2 linked regions of the Roseateles amylovorans genome follow. The protein of the gene in region 1 interacts with the protein of each later gene in a pairwise test. Links are inferred from orthologs where the notes say so. Each region holds a gene or a part of one and is shown in the gene's direction. Other genes may lie near its edges.

Region 1 (8,018 bases):
CGCTGGAAGCTGAAGATCACATCGTCAGCGGTGAAGGGCGAGCCGTCATGGAACTTGACGCCGCGGCGCAGCTCGAAGCGCCATTGGGTGGGGCTGACGGTGGTCCATTTGGTGGCCAGGCAGGGCTCGACCTCCCACTGCTCGTTGTAGCGGGTCAGGCCCTCGTAGGCATGCTGCAGGATGGCGCTGGTGGTGGTGTGATCCTGCGAGTGGGGATCCAGCGTGAGGACGTCGTTCTGCGCCGCCCAGCGCAACGCCGCCGCCGAGGCGCCGCCCGCCGCGCCGAGGGCCAGCGCCGTGGCCAGGGCAACGCCCAGCCACGGGCGCGGTGCGCGAGGCATCGGGCGGGGCGTGCTGCGGTCCGATGGCGGTCGTGGTGATCGAGTGGATCCGGAACTGCAGGGACGGCGGAAAAGGCTGACCATGGGCATGACTCCTGGGGGCATTGGGGAAGCGCAGCCGCTCGGTTCGCGCCCTTGGGTTGGGATGGACCGGGCGTGGGTGAGGCCGCGCGTCCCTTGACGATGCAAGCGACGGGCCATGCTAGGGGACGCGCCGTGATTTCAGACTAGCGGTTGTCCGGAGGCGCGTGTCCCGAGTGGCGGGTTTACCGGGTAACGGGGTACCGGGGTAACAGGCTAACGGGGACGCAGATCCCTTTCCGGTTCACGGTTCCGTTCCCGTTCCCGTTCCCGTTCCCGTTCCCGTGCTCGTCATCGACGGCGGTGGGGTGTCGCGGTCGTGAGGGGCGGCCGGAGAGGGCGCAAGCGCGGCGATCGCCTCCAGGTCCGCATCGCAGCCGACGCCGGCGGCGATCATGCGCCGCGCCCAGCGCCGGACGAGGCGATTGAGCCACGCGTCCGGGCGGGCGCGTGGCCAGCCCAGATAGCGTGCGGGATGCACCAGCATGCCGCAGCGGTACTGTCGTGCCTCGGCCGACCACTGCAGCGCCCGACAGGCGCCGGTGCGACGGCCGCTGACGATCACCCCCACCGGGCACGGTTCTGCCAGGCAGCACAAGCCGCAGCCGTTGCACGGGGCACCCGGCGCGGGCTTGGGCGGTGCGTCCGGCTGCAGCCAGATCACGGTGGAAACGACACGGGCCATGCACCACTGTAGCGGTGCATGGCCCGTGGGGCTTGCGGGGATCCTGCCGCGGTCTTCAGGCGCCAGCGCTGGCACCGATGCGGGTCGCTGGCCGGGTCAGGTCTTGACGCCCAGCTCGCGCAGGCGCTCTTCCAGATACTCGTGCGCGGTGTAGCGGTCGGACAGCACCACGTCATTGCGGGGATGCAGGAACAGCGGCAGCGAGACGCGGCTCTTGGTGGCGCCGTCACCGGTCGGATTGACCACGCGGTGCTGGGTCGACGGGTAGTAGCCCTGCGAGGCTTCCTGCAGCATGTCGCCGATGTTGATGATCAGCATGCCGAAATCGCCGGGCACGTCGACCCAGGCGCCGTCCTTGTCCAGGACCTGCAGGCCGGGTTCGTTCGCCGCGGGGAGGATGGTCAGCAGGTTGATGTCGCCGTGGGCAGCGGCGCGCAGCGAGCCAGCGGGCTCCTGCCCGGTGAGCGGCGGATAGCGCAGCACCCGCAGCAGGGTCTGTTTGCTGTCCTTGATCATCTGCGAGAGCGGCTCGCGGTAGTTCTTCGCGATCTCCGCCGGGGTGTGCTGCTCCACCCAGGACAGCAGCTCCGCCGCCAGGTCGTTGGCGATGCGGTAGTACTGCATCGCATCGTCCTTCAACGACGCAGGAATACGGCCCCACGGATAGATGTGGAAGTATTCCTTGATGTCCTTCTGGGTATGGCCCTTGGCGGTTTCCGAGATCTCGGTGGAGAAGTAGCCGTCCTGCGTCTCCTTGGAGAACGCGAAGGCCTGCTTCTCGTCGCCGTTGAAGAAGGCCAGCCAGTCGGCGTAGATCTTCTCGACCAGGCTCTGCGGGAGGGGATGGTTCACCAGCACGCCGAAACCGGTCTCGTGCAGGGAACGGGTGAATTGCTCGGCCGCATCGGCGGCGCGGTAGTCGACAACTCGAACTTGCATGTGGGATCTCCTGTGTCCCCGCGGTCCGCCATTCAATCGCGGGGCGGAACCGCGCCGCGAAGTCTAGGCCATGCCCCCACGGATCGCAAACGTTTGGGACCGACTGCGGCACGCCACACGCAAAGGAAACGGCGGTAACACCGTGTCTCGTGCGGTTGCCGATGCGGGCGGTGGATGGGGTGTCGGCGCCCGCCCCGCAGCGCACGTTGTGGCTGTGCCTGACCGACTTTGCCTCTCTCACACATCGTGGGTACTGCGTAGACGGCGGGCGCGCACGCACCGGTGTGGTGACCTAGACTTTCCGTCGAAAAGTGGACGCCCGCGCCACAGCGCTGGATCAGGCAAGGTGCTACAGTCCCGCGCTGTGACTAGAGGTCCTTCCCGTCCCCTTTTCTGGCAACAGACAAGGCGGGTCGCAATCCGCCAACCGGTCAAGCCGTGTCGCGGAAGGTTTACTAACCAGCCGATAGCCCTGGAAGCCGGGGCAAGAGGTGAGCGAAGATGATGCAGCAATACAGGTCGAACTCCTACCTGTTCGGGGGCAATGCCCCTTACGTCGAGGAAATGTACGAACAGTACCTCGACAACCCGGGCGCCGTGCCAGACAACTGGCGTGCCTATTTCGATGCCCTGCAGCACGTGCCTGCAGTGGACGGCAGCGACAAGCGGGATGTTCCGCATGCGCCGGTCATCGAGTCCTTCGCCCAGCGCGCCAAGGCCAATGCCCTGAACACCAAGGTGTCCAGCGCGGAACTGGAAGTCGCGGGCAAGCAGGTCCATGTGCAGTCGCTGATCGCGGCCTACCGTTCACTCGGCTCCCGCTGGGCCGACCTGGACCCGCTCAAGCGCACCGAGCGCCCCAAGATTCCCGAGCTGGAGCCCTCGTCCTACGGTCTGACCGAGGCCGACATGGACATCAGCTTCAGCGCGACCAACACCTACTTCACCAAGGCCGAGCGCATGACCCTGCGCGAGATCGTGCAGGCCCTGCGTGAAACCTATTGCGGCTCCGTCGGTGCAGAGTTCATGCACATCACCGAGCCCACCGAGAAGCGCTGGTGGCAGGAGCGCCTGGAGGCGATCCGCAGCAAGGCCGCCTACTCGGCCGAGAAGAAGAAGCACATTCTCGACCGCCTGACCGCGGCCGAAGGCCTGGAACGCTATCTGCACACGAAGTACGTCGGCCAGAAGCGGTTCTCGCTGGAAGGCGGCGAAAGCTTCATCGCCTCGATGGACGAGCTGGTGCAGAGCGCCGGTGCCAAGGGCGTGCAGGAAATCGTGATCGGCATGGCCCACCGCGGCCGTCTGAACGTGCTGGTCAACACCCTGGGCAAGATGCCCAAGGACCTGTTCGCCGAGTTCGAGCACAAGGCCCCCGAGGACCTGCCCGCCGGTGACGTCAAGTACCACCAGGGTTTCTCCAGCGATGTGACCAGCCCTGGCGGCCCGGTTCACCTGAGCCTGGCGTTCAACCCGTCCCACCTGGAAATCGTCAACCCGGTCGTCGAAGGCTCGGTCAAGGCACGGATGGACCGTCGCGGCGACAAGTCCGGCGACCAGGTCCTGCCGGTGCTGGTGCACGGTGATGCGGCCTTCGCCGGCCAGGGCGTCGTGATGGAAACCCTGGCACTGGCCCAGACCCGCGGTTACTACACCGGCGGCACGGTCCACATCGTCATCAACAACCAGATCGGCTTCACCACCAGCGACCCGCGCGACACCCGCTCGACGCTGTACTGCTCCGACGTCGTCAAGATGATCGAGGCGCCGGTGCTGCACGTGAATGGCGACGATCCGGAAGCCGTGGTGCTGTGCACCCAGCTGGCGCTGGAATACCGCCAGCAGTTCAAGAAGGATGTCGTGGTCGACATCGTCTGCTTCCGCAAGCTGGGCCACAACGAGCAGGACACCCCCGCGCTCACCCAGCCGCTGATGTACAAGACCATCGCCCAGCATCCCGGCACCCGCAAGCTGTACGGCGAGAAGCTGGTGGCCCAGGGCGTGCTGGACGCCGAAGGTCCGGACGGCATGGTCAAGGCCTTCCGCGCCGCGATGGACGAAGGCCGTCACACCGTCGATCCGGTGCTGACCAACTACAAGAGCAAGTACGCCACCGACTGGAGCCCGTTCCTGGGCAAGAAGTGGACCGACAGCTGCGACACCGCGCTGCCGAGCGCCGAGTGGAAGCGCATCTCGGAAAAGATCACCACGCTGCCGGTGGGCTTCAAGGCCCACTCGCTGGTCGAGAAGGTGATCGCCGACCGCGCCGCCATGGGTCGCGGCGAGATCAATGTGGACTGGGGCATGGGCGAGCACATGGCCTTCGCCTCGCTGGTGGCGTCGGGTTATCCGATCCGCCTGTCCGGTGAAGACTGCGGCCGTGGCACCTTCACCCACCGCCATGCGGTGCTGCACGACCAGAACCGCGAGCGCTTCGACGAAGGCATCTACATTCCGCTGCAGAACGTGGCCGAAGGTCAGGCGCCGTTCGTGGTGATCGACTCGATCCTGTCGGAAGAAGCGGTGCTGGGCTTCGAGTACGGCTATGCCGCCGCCGAACCCAACACGCTGACCATCTGGGAAGCCCAGTTCGGCGACTTCGCCAACGGCGCCCAAGTGGTGATCGACCAGTTCATCGCCTCGGGTGAAGTGAAGTGGGGCCGTGCCAACGGCCTGACCCTGATGCTGCCGCACGGCTATGAAGGCCAGGGCCCCGAGCACAGCTCGGCTCGCCTGGAGCGCTTCATGCAGCTGGCTGCGGACAACAACATGCAGATCGTGCAGCCGACCACGGCTTCGCAGATCTTCCACCTGCTGCGTCGTCAGATGCTGCGCATGTTCCGCAAGCCGCTGGTCATCATGACCCCGAAGTCGCTGCTGCGTGCCAAGGATGCGACCTCGCCGGTGAGCGAATTCACCAAGGGCGAGTTCCGTACCGTGATCCCGGAACTGGGCACCGATTTCGACAACGCCAAGGTCAAGCGCATCGTGGCCTGCTCGGGCAAGGTGTACTACGACCTGGTGAAGGCCCGTGGCGACAAGAAGGACGTGGCCATCATCCGCGTCGAGCAGCTGTATCCGTTCCCGCACAAGGCCTTCGCCGCCGAGGTCAAGAAGTACCCGAACGCGACCGAGATCGTCTGGTGCCAGGACGAGCCGCAGAACCAGGGCGCCTGGTTCTTCGTGCAGCACTACATCCACGAAAACATGGTGGACGGTCAGAAGCTGGGTTATGCAGGCCGTCCGGCTTCCGCATCGCCGGCCGTCGGTTATGCCCACCTGCACCAGGAGCAGCTCAAGGCGCTGCTGGATCAGGCCTTCGGCAAGCTGAAGGGCTTCGTGCTGACGAAGTGAGTTATTGCGGACGCCAGGCGCCGCAATGACAACCGCGCCGGACGGTGATCCCGTCCGGTGCGGTCAGGCGCAAGGCTCCGGTTTACTGAAAACCGAGAGAAAAACATCATGGCAATCGTTGAAGTCAAAGTTCCCCAACTGTCGGAGTCGGTCGCGGAAGCCACCCTGCTGACCTGGAAGAAGCAGCCCGGCGACGCCGTGGCGATCGATGAAATCCTGATCGAGATCGAGACCGACAAGGTCGTGCTGGAAGTGCCGGCACCGTCCGCCGGCGTGATCACCGAGCTGACCGTGGCCAACGGCGGCACCGTGACCTCCGACCAGGTCATCGCCAAGATTGACAGCGAAGCCAAGGCCGGCGCCGCCGCCCCGGTCGCCGCCGCACCCGCACCGGCTGCTGCCGCGCCGGCTGCCGCTGCCGCGTCGTCGGACAGCACCAGCAAGGCGGGCGTCGCCATGCCGGCCGCTGCCAAGCTGATGGCCGACAACAACCTGGCCGCCGGCACCGTGTCCGGCACCGGCAAGGATGGTCGTGTCACCAAGGGTGATGTGCTGGGTGCGATCGAAGGCGGCGCCAAGCCGGCCGTCGTGACCGCACCGGTCGCCGCGCCCACCGCCCCGGCCGCCAAGCCGCTGCCCGCCGTGGCCGCGCCGACCGCCGCCAACCTGGGCGATCGCCCGGAACAGCGCGTGCCGATGAGCCGCCTGCGCGCCCGCATCGCCGAGCGCCTGCTGCAATCGCAGTCGACCAACGCCATCCTGACCACCTTCAATGAAGTGAACATGGCGCCGGTGATGGACCTGCGCAAGAAGTTCCAGGACAGCTTCACCAAGGAGCACGGTACCAAGCTGGGCTTCATGAGCTTCTTCGTCAAGGCGGCGGTGCATGCGCTGAAGAAGTACCCGGTGCTGAATGCGTCGGTGGACGGCAACGACATCGTCTACCACGGCTATTTCGACATCGGTATTGCCGTCGGCTCGCCGCGCGGCCTGGTGGTGCCCATCCTGCGCAATGCGGACCAGATGAGCTTCGCCGACATCGAGAAGAAGATCGCCGAGTTCGGCAAGAAGGCGCAGGAAGGCAAGCTGGGCATCGAAGAGATGACCGGCGGCACCTTCTCGATCTCCAACGGCGGCACCTTCGGCTCGATGCTGTCCACGCCCATCATCAACCCGCCGCAATCCGCGATCCTGGGCGTGCACGCCACCAAGGACCGCGCGGTGGTGGAGAACGGCCAGATCGTGATCCGTCCGATCAACTACCTGGCCATGTCCTACGACCACCGCATCATCGACGGCCGTGAAGCCGTGCTGGGCCTGGTGGCGATGAAGGATGCGCTGGAAGATCCGGCCCGTCTGCTGTTCGACATCTGAGCATGTCCACGGCGCGACCGCCTCGCGTCGTGGCCGCGGAGGCCACTCATTCCCCGCGCGGACTGTCCGCGCCTGGAAGGGGTGACCGCCGCGCCTGTTGAGGCGGTCGCTCGCGACGCCCCGGCACTTCGGGGTCTGCGAACAAGGAATCAAATTCATGAGCAAGCAATTCGACGTCGTCGTCATCGGCGGCGGTCCTGGTGGCTACATCGCCGCCATCCGCGCAGCGCAGCTGGGTTTCAACACCGCCTGCATCGACGAGTGGAAGAACGACAAGGGCGGCCCCGCGCCCGGCGGCACCTGCACCAACGTCGGCTGCATCCCGTCCAAGGCCCTGCTGCAATCCAGCGAGCACTTCGAGCACGCGGGTCACGGCTTCGCCGACCATGGCATCTCGATGAACGACCTGAAGATCGACATCGCCAAGATGATCGGTCGCAAGGACGCGGTCGTGAAGCAGAACAACGACGGCATCCTTTACCTGTTCAAGAAGAACAAGGTCACCTTCTTCCACGGTCGCGGCGCGTTCGCGGCGGCCAAGGATGGTGGCTATGAGATCGCTGTGACCGGCGCTGCTGCCGAAACGCTGCAGGCCAAGCACGTGATCATCGCCACCGGCTCCAACGCCCGCCAGCTGCCGGGCGCACCGTTCGACGAGGTCAACATCCTGTCCAACGACGGTGCCCTGCGCATTCCCGCCGTGCCGAAGAAGCTGGGCGTGATCGGCTCCGGCGTGATCGGCCTGGAAATGGGCTCGGTGTGGCGTCGCCTGGGTGCGGAAGTCACCATCCTGGAAGCGCTGCCGGCATTCCTGGGCGCCGCGGATGAATCCGTCGCCAAGGAAGCCGCCAAGGTCTTCAAGAAGCAGGGCCTGAACATCGAGCTGGGTGTGAAGATCTCGGCGGTCGAGAACGGCAAGGACGGCGTGTCGGTGAAGTACACCGATGCCAAGGGGGCCGAGCAGACGCTGGCGGTCGACAAGCTGATCATCTCGATCGGCCGTGTCGCCAACACCATCGGCCTGAATCCGGAAGCGGTCGGTCTGAAGCTGGACGAGCGCGGCGCGATCGTCGTGGACGGCGACTGCAAGACCAACCTGCCGAACGTCTGGGCGATCGGTGATGTGGTGCGCGGCCCGATGCTGGCCCACAAGGCGGAAGAAGAAGGCGTGGCCGTGGCCGAGCGCATTGCCGGCCAGCATGGACATGTCAACTTCAACACCATCCCCTGGGTGATCTACACCA
Region 2 (7,620 bases), 2.1 Mb from region 1 along the record:
TCGATCAACGACCTCCTCCGGATGTAGGCTAGTCCCCCCCTACCGCCTGACGGCGGCCCCCCAGGGGGCGAGCGGGAGCCCGGCGGAGACTGCCCCCCCCCTACCGCCTGACGGCGGCCCCCCCAGGGGGCGAGCGGGAGCCCGGCGGAGCCGGATCTCCGCGCTCCGCTTGATAAGGCCGCCGCCTGCGGGGCGGCCCCTCGGGATGCAGTCGATCTTGGGGCGACGCATGGTGGGGCGGGAGGCCGGAGTTGGGAATCGCGTGGCTGATGCGGGAACTTGGTGCCCTGCTGGATGAGATGTGACGAGATACCGCGACGAGGCGCTGCGGGAACGTTAAGGTTCTAGAACATGACATGCGGGGCGTGGCCCCGATGGAAGGGATGGAGATGAGTACCGGGAATATGGAGCGCATCCTGCGCTTGATGGCCGAAAAGGGCGCATCGGACACCTATCTGTCGGCCAATATGCCGGTGCTGATCCGCATCAACGGGCAGATGGTGCAGGTCTCCGACCAGCTGCTGACCCCCGCGCAGCCCAAGCAGCTGATCGGCGAGGTGATCGACGCCCAGCACATGGCCGAACTGGACTCGACCGGCGAACTCAACCTCGCCGTGTCCATTCCGAAGGTCGGCAGCTTCCGGCTCTCCGGCTTCCGTCAGCGCGGCTCGATCGCCGCCGTCTTCCGGCACATTCCGCACGTGATCCCCTCGCTGGACAGCCTCTCGCTGCCATCCATCCTGGGCAAGCTGGTGACCGAGAAACGCGGCCTGATCCTGATGGTGGGCGCCACCGGTACCGGTAAGAGCACCACGCTCGCCTCGATGCTGGAACACCGCAACCAGACGATGACCGGCCACATCCTGACCATCGAAGATCCGGTCGAGTACCTGTTCGCCAACAAGCGCTCGCTGGTCAACCAGCGCGAAGTCGGTCGCGACACCGCCTCGCTGCAGATCGCACTGAAGAACGCGCTGCGTCAGGCCCCCGACTGCATCCTGATCGGCGAAATCCGTGACCGCGAAACCATGACGGCCGCGATCTCCTACGCGCTGTCCGGCCACCTGGTGCTGGCCACGCTGCACGGCAACAACAGCTATCACGCGCTGAACCGGATCATGTCGTTCTACACGCCGGAATCCCGTCCAGCGATGCTGAACGACCTGGGCGCCGGCCTCAAAGCGGTGGTGTCCCAGCGCCTGGTGCGTTCCGCTTCCGGCGGCCGCGTGCCGGCCATCGAAATCCTGCTCAACACCAAGCTGATCGCCGAGCTGATCGAGCAAGGTGATTTCGCCGGCGTGAAGGAAGCGATGGAGAAGTCCATTGCCGAAGGCTCTCAGAGCTTCGAGGAACACTTCGCCAACCTGATCAACGACGGCACGATCACCCGCGAGGAAGGCCTGGCCTTCGCCGATTCGCCGACCAACCTGCTCTGGCGTCTGCAGAACGACATGACCGGCGGCAAGCCGCAGCAATCCAAGAAGGAAGAACCGGCCGCCGACGAAGCCAGCTTCACCTCCATCACCCTGGATGTGCAACCCGGCTGATCGCCACCGGCCCGCCCCCCTCGCATGACGATGTCCGCCCCGCCTCCTTCGCCGATCTCGTCGACGCCATCGACCTCGCGGTCGCCGTCCGCCGCCCTCAGTACGCCGATCGCTTCGATCTCGCGCTTGCGGGGCCAGGCCGGGGACGATGTCGAGGACCGCACGCTCTCGCTGCTGGAGCAACTGATCTCCCGTGCCTCGGTGACGCCGGATGACGCGGGTTGCCTGACGCTGATCGGCGACCGTCTGGCGGCCCTGGGCTTCGTGCTCGAGCGCATGGACAGCGGCCCGGAGAGCGCCCGGGTGCACAACCTGTGGGCGATTCGGCGCGGTCAATCGTCGGCCGCCCGCTGCCTGGTCTTTGCCGGTCACACCGATGTCGTGCCCACCGGGGACCTCGCCCGCTGGGCGAGTGATCCCTTCGTGCCGACCGTTCGCGACGGCCGTCTCTACGGCCGCGGCGCTGCGGATATGAAGACCTCGCTCGCCGCCATGGTGGTGGCGGTGGAAGACTTCGTGGCCGCCCATCCGTCGCATGCAGGCCAGGTGGCCTTCCTGCTGACCAGTGATGAGGAAGGCCCGGCCCGCGATGGCACTGTCGTGTGTGTCGAACGGCTGCGTCAGCGGGGCGAGCGGCTGGATTACTGCATCGTCGGCGAACCCACCTCGGTGGAACGGCTGGGCGATACGGTCAAGAACGGCCGTCGGGGCTCGTTGTCCGGACGGCTGCGGGTCATCGGGGTGCAAGGCCATGTGGCCTATCCGCATCTGGCGCGCAATCCGGTGCACCAGGCCGCACCGGCATTGGCCGAACTCGCCACCATGGTGTGGGACGCCGGCAATGCCTACTTCCCGCCGACCACCTTCCAGATCTCCAACGTGCAGGCCGGCACCGGCGCCGGCAACGTGATTCCGGGTGAGATGACGGTGGACTTCAACTTCCGCTTCTCCACCGAATCGACGCCCGACCAATTGCGCCAACGCGTCCACGCGCTGCTGGACGCACACGGGCTGGACTATGCGCTGGATTGGACCCTCTCCGGTGAGCCCTTCCTGACGCCGGTGGGCGAGCTGTCCGCGGCCCTCAGCGCCGCGATTGCCGAAGAGACGGGCGTGCAGACCGAGCTGTCGACCACCGGCGGCACCTCGGACGGGCGTTTCATTGCCAAGATCTGCCCCCAAGTGGTGGAATTCGGCCCGCTGAATGCGAGCATCCACAAAATCGACGAATACGTGCCGCTCGATCAGATCGCGCCGCTGACGCGCATCTACCGACGGACTCTGGAGAATCTGCTGCTGTGACGCTGCTGGAATTGATCGAGGCCCAGGCCGCCCGCCTCCATGAGGCGGGCGTTTCATTTGGGCATGGCACGACCAACGCCTTCGACGAGTCGGCCTGGCTGGTGATGTGGAAGCTGGGCGTGCCGCTGGATGCGCTCGACGCGCACGAGACGGACGTCATCGACGACGCCCGCTGCGCCGAGGTACAGGCGCTGGTGACGCAACGCATCGACAGCCGTCAGCCCGCCGCCTACCTGACCCGCGAAGCCTGGCTGCAGGGCGTGCCCTTTTATGTGGACGAGCGCGCCATCGTGCCGCGCAGCTTCATCGCCGAACTGATGGCCGATGCCACCATCGACGCATGGTTGTCCGACCAGACGACCCGGGTGCTGGACCTGTGCACCGGCAACGGCAGCCTGGCCGTGCTGGCGGCGATGGCCTGGCCCGAGGTGTCGGTGGATGCGATCGATCTGAGCGAGGACGCCCTGGCGGTGGCCCGCATCAATGTGGATCGCCATCAACTCGGCGACCGGATCCGGCTGCTGCAAGGCGACGGTCTGGCGCCCGCACAAGGTCCTTATGACCTGATCTTGTGCAATCCGCCGTATGTGAACAGCGCGTCGATGGCCGCCCTGCCCGCCGAGTACCGCGCCGAGCCCGAGCTCGCGCTGGCCGGCGGCGAGGACGGCATGGACTTCGTCCGCGCATTGCTGGCCCAGGCGCCGGCACAACTGACTGAACAAGGGGTATTGGTGCTGGAAATCGGCAATGAACGCGCATTCTTCGAAGCGGCCTTCCCGCAACTGGAGGCGGCCTGGTTGGAGACCTCCGCGGGCGATGATCAAGTGCTGCTGCTGACGCGCGACGCGCTGAAGGGGCTCGCATGATCACCTTGCGCGATGTGACGCTGCGCCGCGGCACCAAGATCGTCCTCAACGATGCCAGCGTCACGCTGCAGCCGGGCGAGAAGATCGGTCTGGTGGGGCGCAACGGGGCGGGGAAGTCCAGCCTCTTCGCCTTGCTGACCGATCGGCTGCAAAGCGACAAGGGCGAGGTCGACATTCCCCGCCAGTGGGCGGTGGGCGAAGTGGCTCAGCACATGCCGGAAACCGAGATGCCGGCGACCGACTTCGTGCTGGAAGGCGATGTCCGGCTCATGGCCGCGACCCGGGCCCTGGAAGAAGCGGATGCGTCCGGCGACGGCCATGCCATCGCCGAGGCGCATGCGATGCTGATGGATGCCGGCGTCTTCGACGCCCGCGCCCGTGCGCAGGCGCTGCTGATGGGCCTGGGATTCAAGGGCGCGCAGGTGGATGCGCCGGTGAACAGCTTCTCCGGCGGATGGCGCATGCGCCTGCAACTGGCGCGGGCGCTGATGTGTCCCGCCGACCTGATGCTGCTGGACGAGCCGACCAACCACTTGGACCTGGATGCGCTGGTCTGGCTGGAGGCCTGGCTGCAACGCTATGACGGCACGCTGCTGATCATCAGCCATGACCGCGAATTCCTGGATGCGATCACCAAGGTCACGCTGCACCTGGATGACGCCAAGCTCACCCGCTACGGCGGCAACTACACCACCTTCGAGATGATGCGCGCCGAGCGCATGGAGCAGCAGCAGGCCGCCTACGCCAAGCAGCAGGACAAGGTCGCCCATCTGCAGAAGTTCATCGACCGCTTCAAGGCCAAGGCCAGCAAGGCCAAGCAGGCACAGAGCCGGGTCAAGGCGCTGGAACGGATGGAAAAGCTGGCGCCGGTACTGGCTGCCTCGGATTTCAGCTTCGAATTCCGTGAGCCGCTGAACCTGCCCAACCCGATGCTGATGTTCGACGAGGTCTCGGTCGGCTACGACACCGACGAGGGCGAGAAGATCATCGTGCGCGGCATCGATCGTTCGGTGCTGGCCGGCCAGCGGTTCGGCATCCTGGGCGCCAATGGCCAGGGCAAGTCGACGCTGGTGAAAACCGTGGCGCGCATGCAGCGGGCCATGGGCGGCACGATCACCGAAGGCAAGGGCCTGTCGATCGGCTACTTCGCGCAGCAGGAAATGGATGTGCTGCGGCCCGACGAAGGCCCGCTGATGCACATGATCCGGCTGGCCAAGGAAGTCAGCCCCGGCGCGCGCGAGCAGGAGCTGCGCGACTTCCTGGGCCAGTTCCGCTTCGTCGGCGACATGGTCAACCAGGAAGTGGGCAGCTTGTCCGGTGGCGAAAAGGCCCGCCTGGTGCTGGCCATGCTGGTCTGGCAGCGCCCCAACCTGCTGCTGCTGGATGAACCGACCAACCATCTGGACCTGCAGACCCGCGAAGCGCTCTCGATGGCGCTGAACGAGTTCGAAGGCACGGTCATGCTGGTCAGCCACGATCGTGCCCTGCTGCGCGAGGTGTGCGACGAGTTCTGGCTGGTGGCGGGCGGCAAGGTCGCGCCGTTTGATGGCGATCTGGACGATTACCAGCGCTGGTTGCTGGACCAATCCAAGGAAGCCGCCAAGCTGGCGAAGGAACAGGCCAAGCAACAGGCGCGCCGGGATGCCGGCCTGCCGGTCGCCGCCCCGGCCCCGGTGGCGGCACCGGTGGCCGCGCCGACGCCCGCCGCCGCGCCGGCCAAGCGCGAAGACCGCAAGCTCAGCGGCCAGGCCCGTCAACGTCTGGCGGAGCAGACCCGTCCGCTGCGCAAGGAGATGGACCAGATCGACGCCAAGATGAAGGCCTGGGCCGACGAACGCGCGCGGCTGGAAGCGCAACTCGCCAGCGGCAGTGCCTCGCCGTCGCAGATCGTCGACGCCGGCAAGCGCCTGAAGGCGATCGCCGATGAGATCGAGACCGCCGAACTGCGCTGGCTCGAACTGAGTGAGCAGATCGACGCGATGCAAGCCGCCAGCTGAACGGCCTGCGGGCAGCGGTCCCGCGACTCATCGGCATCAAAGGAAAGCCCCGGCTCGCAAGAGTGCGGGGCTTTTTCTTTGTCACACGGATGAGTGAAGATTGGCAGAAGACGGACGCACCCGGGCCCGAAAGACCATTTCAGTTGTGTGCAATTCAATTGCGCGCTACATTTACACCCATGCCAAACAACAGCCCCACCCTCACCGCCGCGGACCGCGCCTCAGCGCCCGTCGAGTCGACGGATTGGCTGCTGCTGGATCAGCAACTGTGCTTCGCGCTCTATGCCACCTCGCTGGCGATGACCAAGCTCTACAAGCCGCTGCTGGGGCCGCTGGGCCTGACCTATCCGCAATATCTGGTGATGCTGGTGCTGTGGGAATCGGACGGTGTGGGCGTCTCGGAACTGGGGCAACGCCTGAACCTGGATTCCGGCACCCTGACCCCGCTGCTCAAGCGCTTGGAAAGCATCGCCTTGATCGCCCGGCGTCGGGACAGCAAGGATGAGCGACGCGTGGAGATCCATCTCACCGAGGCCGGCCGTGTCCTGCGGGCAAAGGCGGTCGGCATTCCCGAAGAACTGGCGTGCGCCAGCGCCTGCAGCCCTGACCAATTGCAGACGCTGACCCGGCAATTGCATGACTTACGCGGCCAGCTGCTCACGCATCTGGAACGCTCACCCGCCCCGGACTGAGGTCCGGATCGTTCACGCGTTCATCGCAACGCATCCGTTTATCCATCACCCACAAGGAGCGCCACATGGCCATCGAGAAAGCCCTCTACACCGCCACCGCCACTGCCACCGGCGGCCGCGCCGGCACCGCCCAATCGTCTGACGGTGCCCTGAAGGTCGACCTGTCGACGCCGAAGGAACTCGGTGGCGCCGGCGGTGCCGGCACCAATCCGGAACAGCTGTTCGCCGCCGGCTACTCGGCCTGCTTCATCGGCGCGATGAAGGCGGTGTCGGCTCGTCAGCAGATCAAGCTGCCGGCGGAAGTGTCGATCACCAGCGATGTCGCCATCGGCCCGCACGCCAACAAGGCCGGCGCATTCGGCATCGCCGTGGCGATGAAGATCTCCGTTCCGGGCATGGACCGCGCCGAGCTGGAAAAGCTGGTCGCGACCGCGCATGAAGTCTGCCCGTACTCGAACGCCACCCGCGGCAACATCGACGTCACGCTGACGGTGGTCTGAGGACCTTGAAGAAGCCGGGACTGCCCCGGCTTCGCGCTGCTCAGCCTTGCGCTTGAAGCAGCGTGAGCATCAGCTCAATGCGGGCCGCCCAGGGTGACAGGGCGGCCCCTTTTTCATGGGGCGCGCCGACGATGCGGCCCTGCGCACATCGCGTGGTTCGCCAGACCGGCACACCCGCCTCGCGCAGCGCCTGCAACGGCGCGTCCAAGGACTGGTGCCAGGTGCCGTTGCCTGTGCAGGCCAGCACCAGGCCTTGCAGACCGGCGCGGTGCCAAGCGGTCAACGCACGCGCATCGATGCCTGCATGACTGCCCAGGACTTCGACCCAGGGCCAGTCCTTGCCTTCATCCGGCAGCAGCGCGGTGCCCAGTGCGGTCCCGGCCGGCCAATCGCGAAACTGGCGCAGCGCGCCCTCCTCCACCACGGCCAGCGGTCCTGCGTCGGGCCCGGCGCCAAACGCATCCAGGCGATAGGTGTGCGTCTTGCGCAGCTCCAAGCCTGACCACACCTGGCCGGCGACCACCGCCACCACGCCTCGAACCCCATCCGTCCTGGCCACCGCGACCGCATCGAGCAGGTTCTGTGGGCCGTCGGCCTGAATAGCCGTGGCCGGCCGCATCGCCGCTGTCAGCACCACCGGCTTGCCGGGTGCCAGCACCCGCTGCAGCAGGTAGGCGGTCTCCTCCAGGGTGTCGGTGCCGTGGGTGATGACCACC

Evidence for each region.
Region 2: the proteins of N4261_RS18930 (region 1) and N4261_RS10405 interact in binary tests that used the Escherichia coli proteins (3 or more experiments, as listed by UniProt). The link is inferred for Roseateles amylovorans from one-to-one orthologs.

What each region holds. Positions count from the first base shown.
Region 1 is NZ_CP104562.2:4,565,992-4,574,009, reverse strand. What follows is about bases 2,204-5,600. They hold N4261_RS18930 (2-oxoglutarate dehydrogenase E1 component), read left to right. Parts: upstream 2,204-2,547; coding sequence 2,548-5,400; downstream 5,401-5,600. Other genes in these bases: odhB (2-oxoglutarate dehydrogenase complex dihydrolipoyllysine-residue succinyltransferase), read left to right, coding at 5,509-5,600. Also shown: N4261_RS18945 (ABC transporter substrate-binding protein), read right to left, coding at 1-341; N4261_RS18940 (hypothetical protein), read right to left, coding at 667-1,107; N4261_RS18935 (isopenicillin N synthase family dioxygenase), read right to left, coding at 1,204-2,046; more of odhB, read left to right, coding at 5,601-6,774; lpdA (dihydrolipoyl dehydrogenase), read left to right, coding at 6,932-8,018. UniProt on the Escherichia coli protein: E1 component of the 2-oxoglutarate dehydrogenase (OGDH) complex which catalyzes the decarboxylation of 2-oxoglutarate, the first step in the conversion of 2-oxoglutarate to succinyl-CoA and CO(2).
Region 2 is NZ_CP104562.2:2,441,339-2,448,958, reverse strand. Bases 3,213-6,211 are described here. They hold N4261_RS10405 (ABC-F family ATP-binding cassette domain-containing protein), read left to right. Parts: upstream 3,213-3,711; coding sequence 3,712-5,712; downstream 5,713-6,211. Other genes in these bases: N4261_RS10400 (MarR family winged helix-turn-helix transcriptional regulator), read left to right, coding at 5,892-6,211; prmB (50S ribosomal protein L3 N(5)-glutamine methyltransferase), read left to right, coding at 3,213-3,715. Outside these bases: dapD (2,3,4,5-tetrahydropyridine-2,6-dicarboxylate N-succinyltransferase), read left to right, coding at 1-27; N4261_RS10420 (PilT/PilU family type 4a pilus ATPase), read left to right, coding at 390-1,547; dapE (succinyl-diaminopimelate desuccinylase), read left to right, coding at 1,578-2,849; more of prmB, read left to right, coding at 2,846-3,212; more of N4261_RS10400, read left to right, coding at 6,212-6,404; N4261_RS10395 (organic hydroperoxide resistance protein), read left to right, coding at 6,470-6,904; N4261_RS10390 (asparaginase), read right to left, coding at 6,945-7,620. UniProt on the Escherichia coli protein: Genetic data indicate it may be involved in ribosome assembly or function.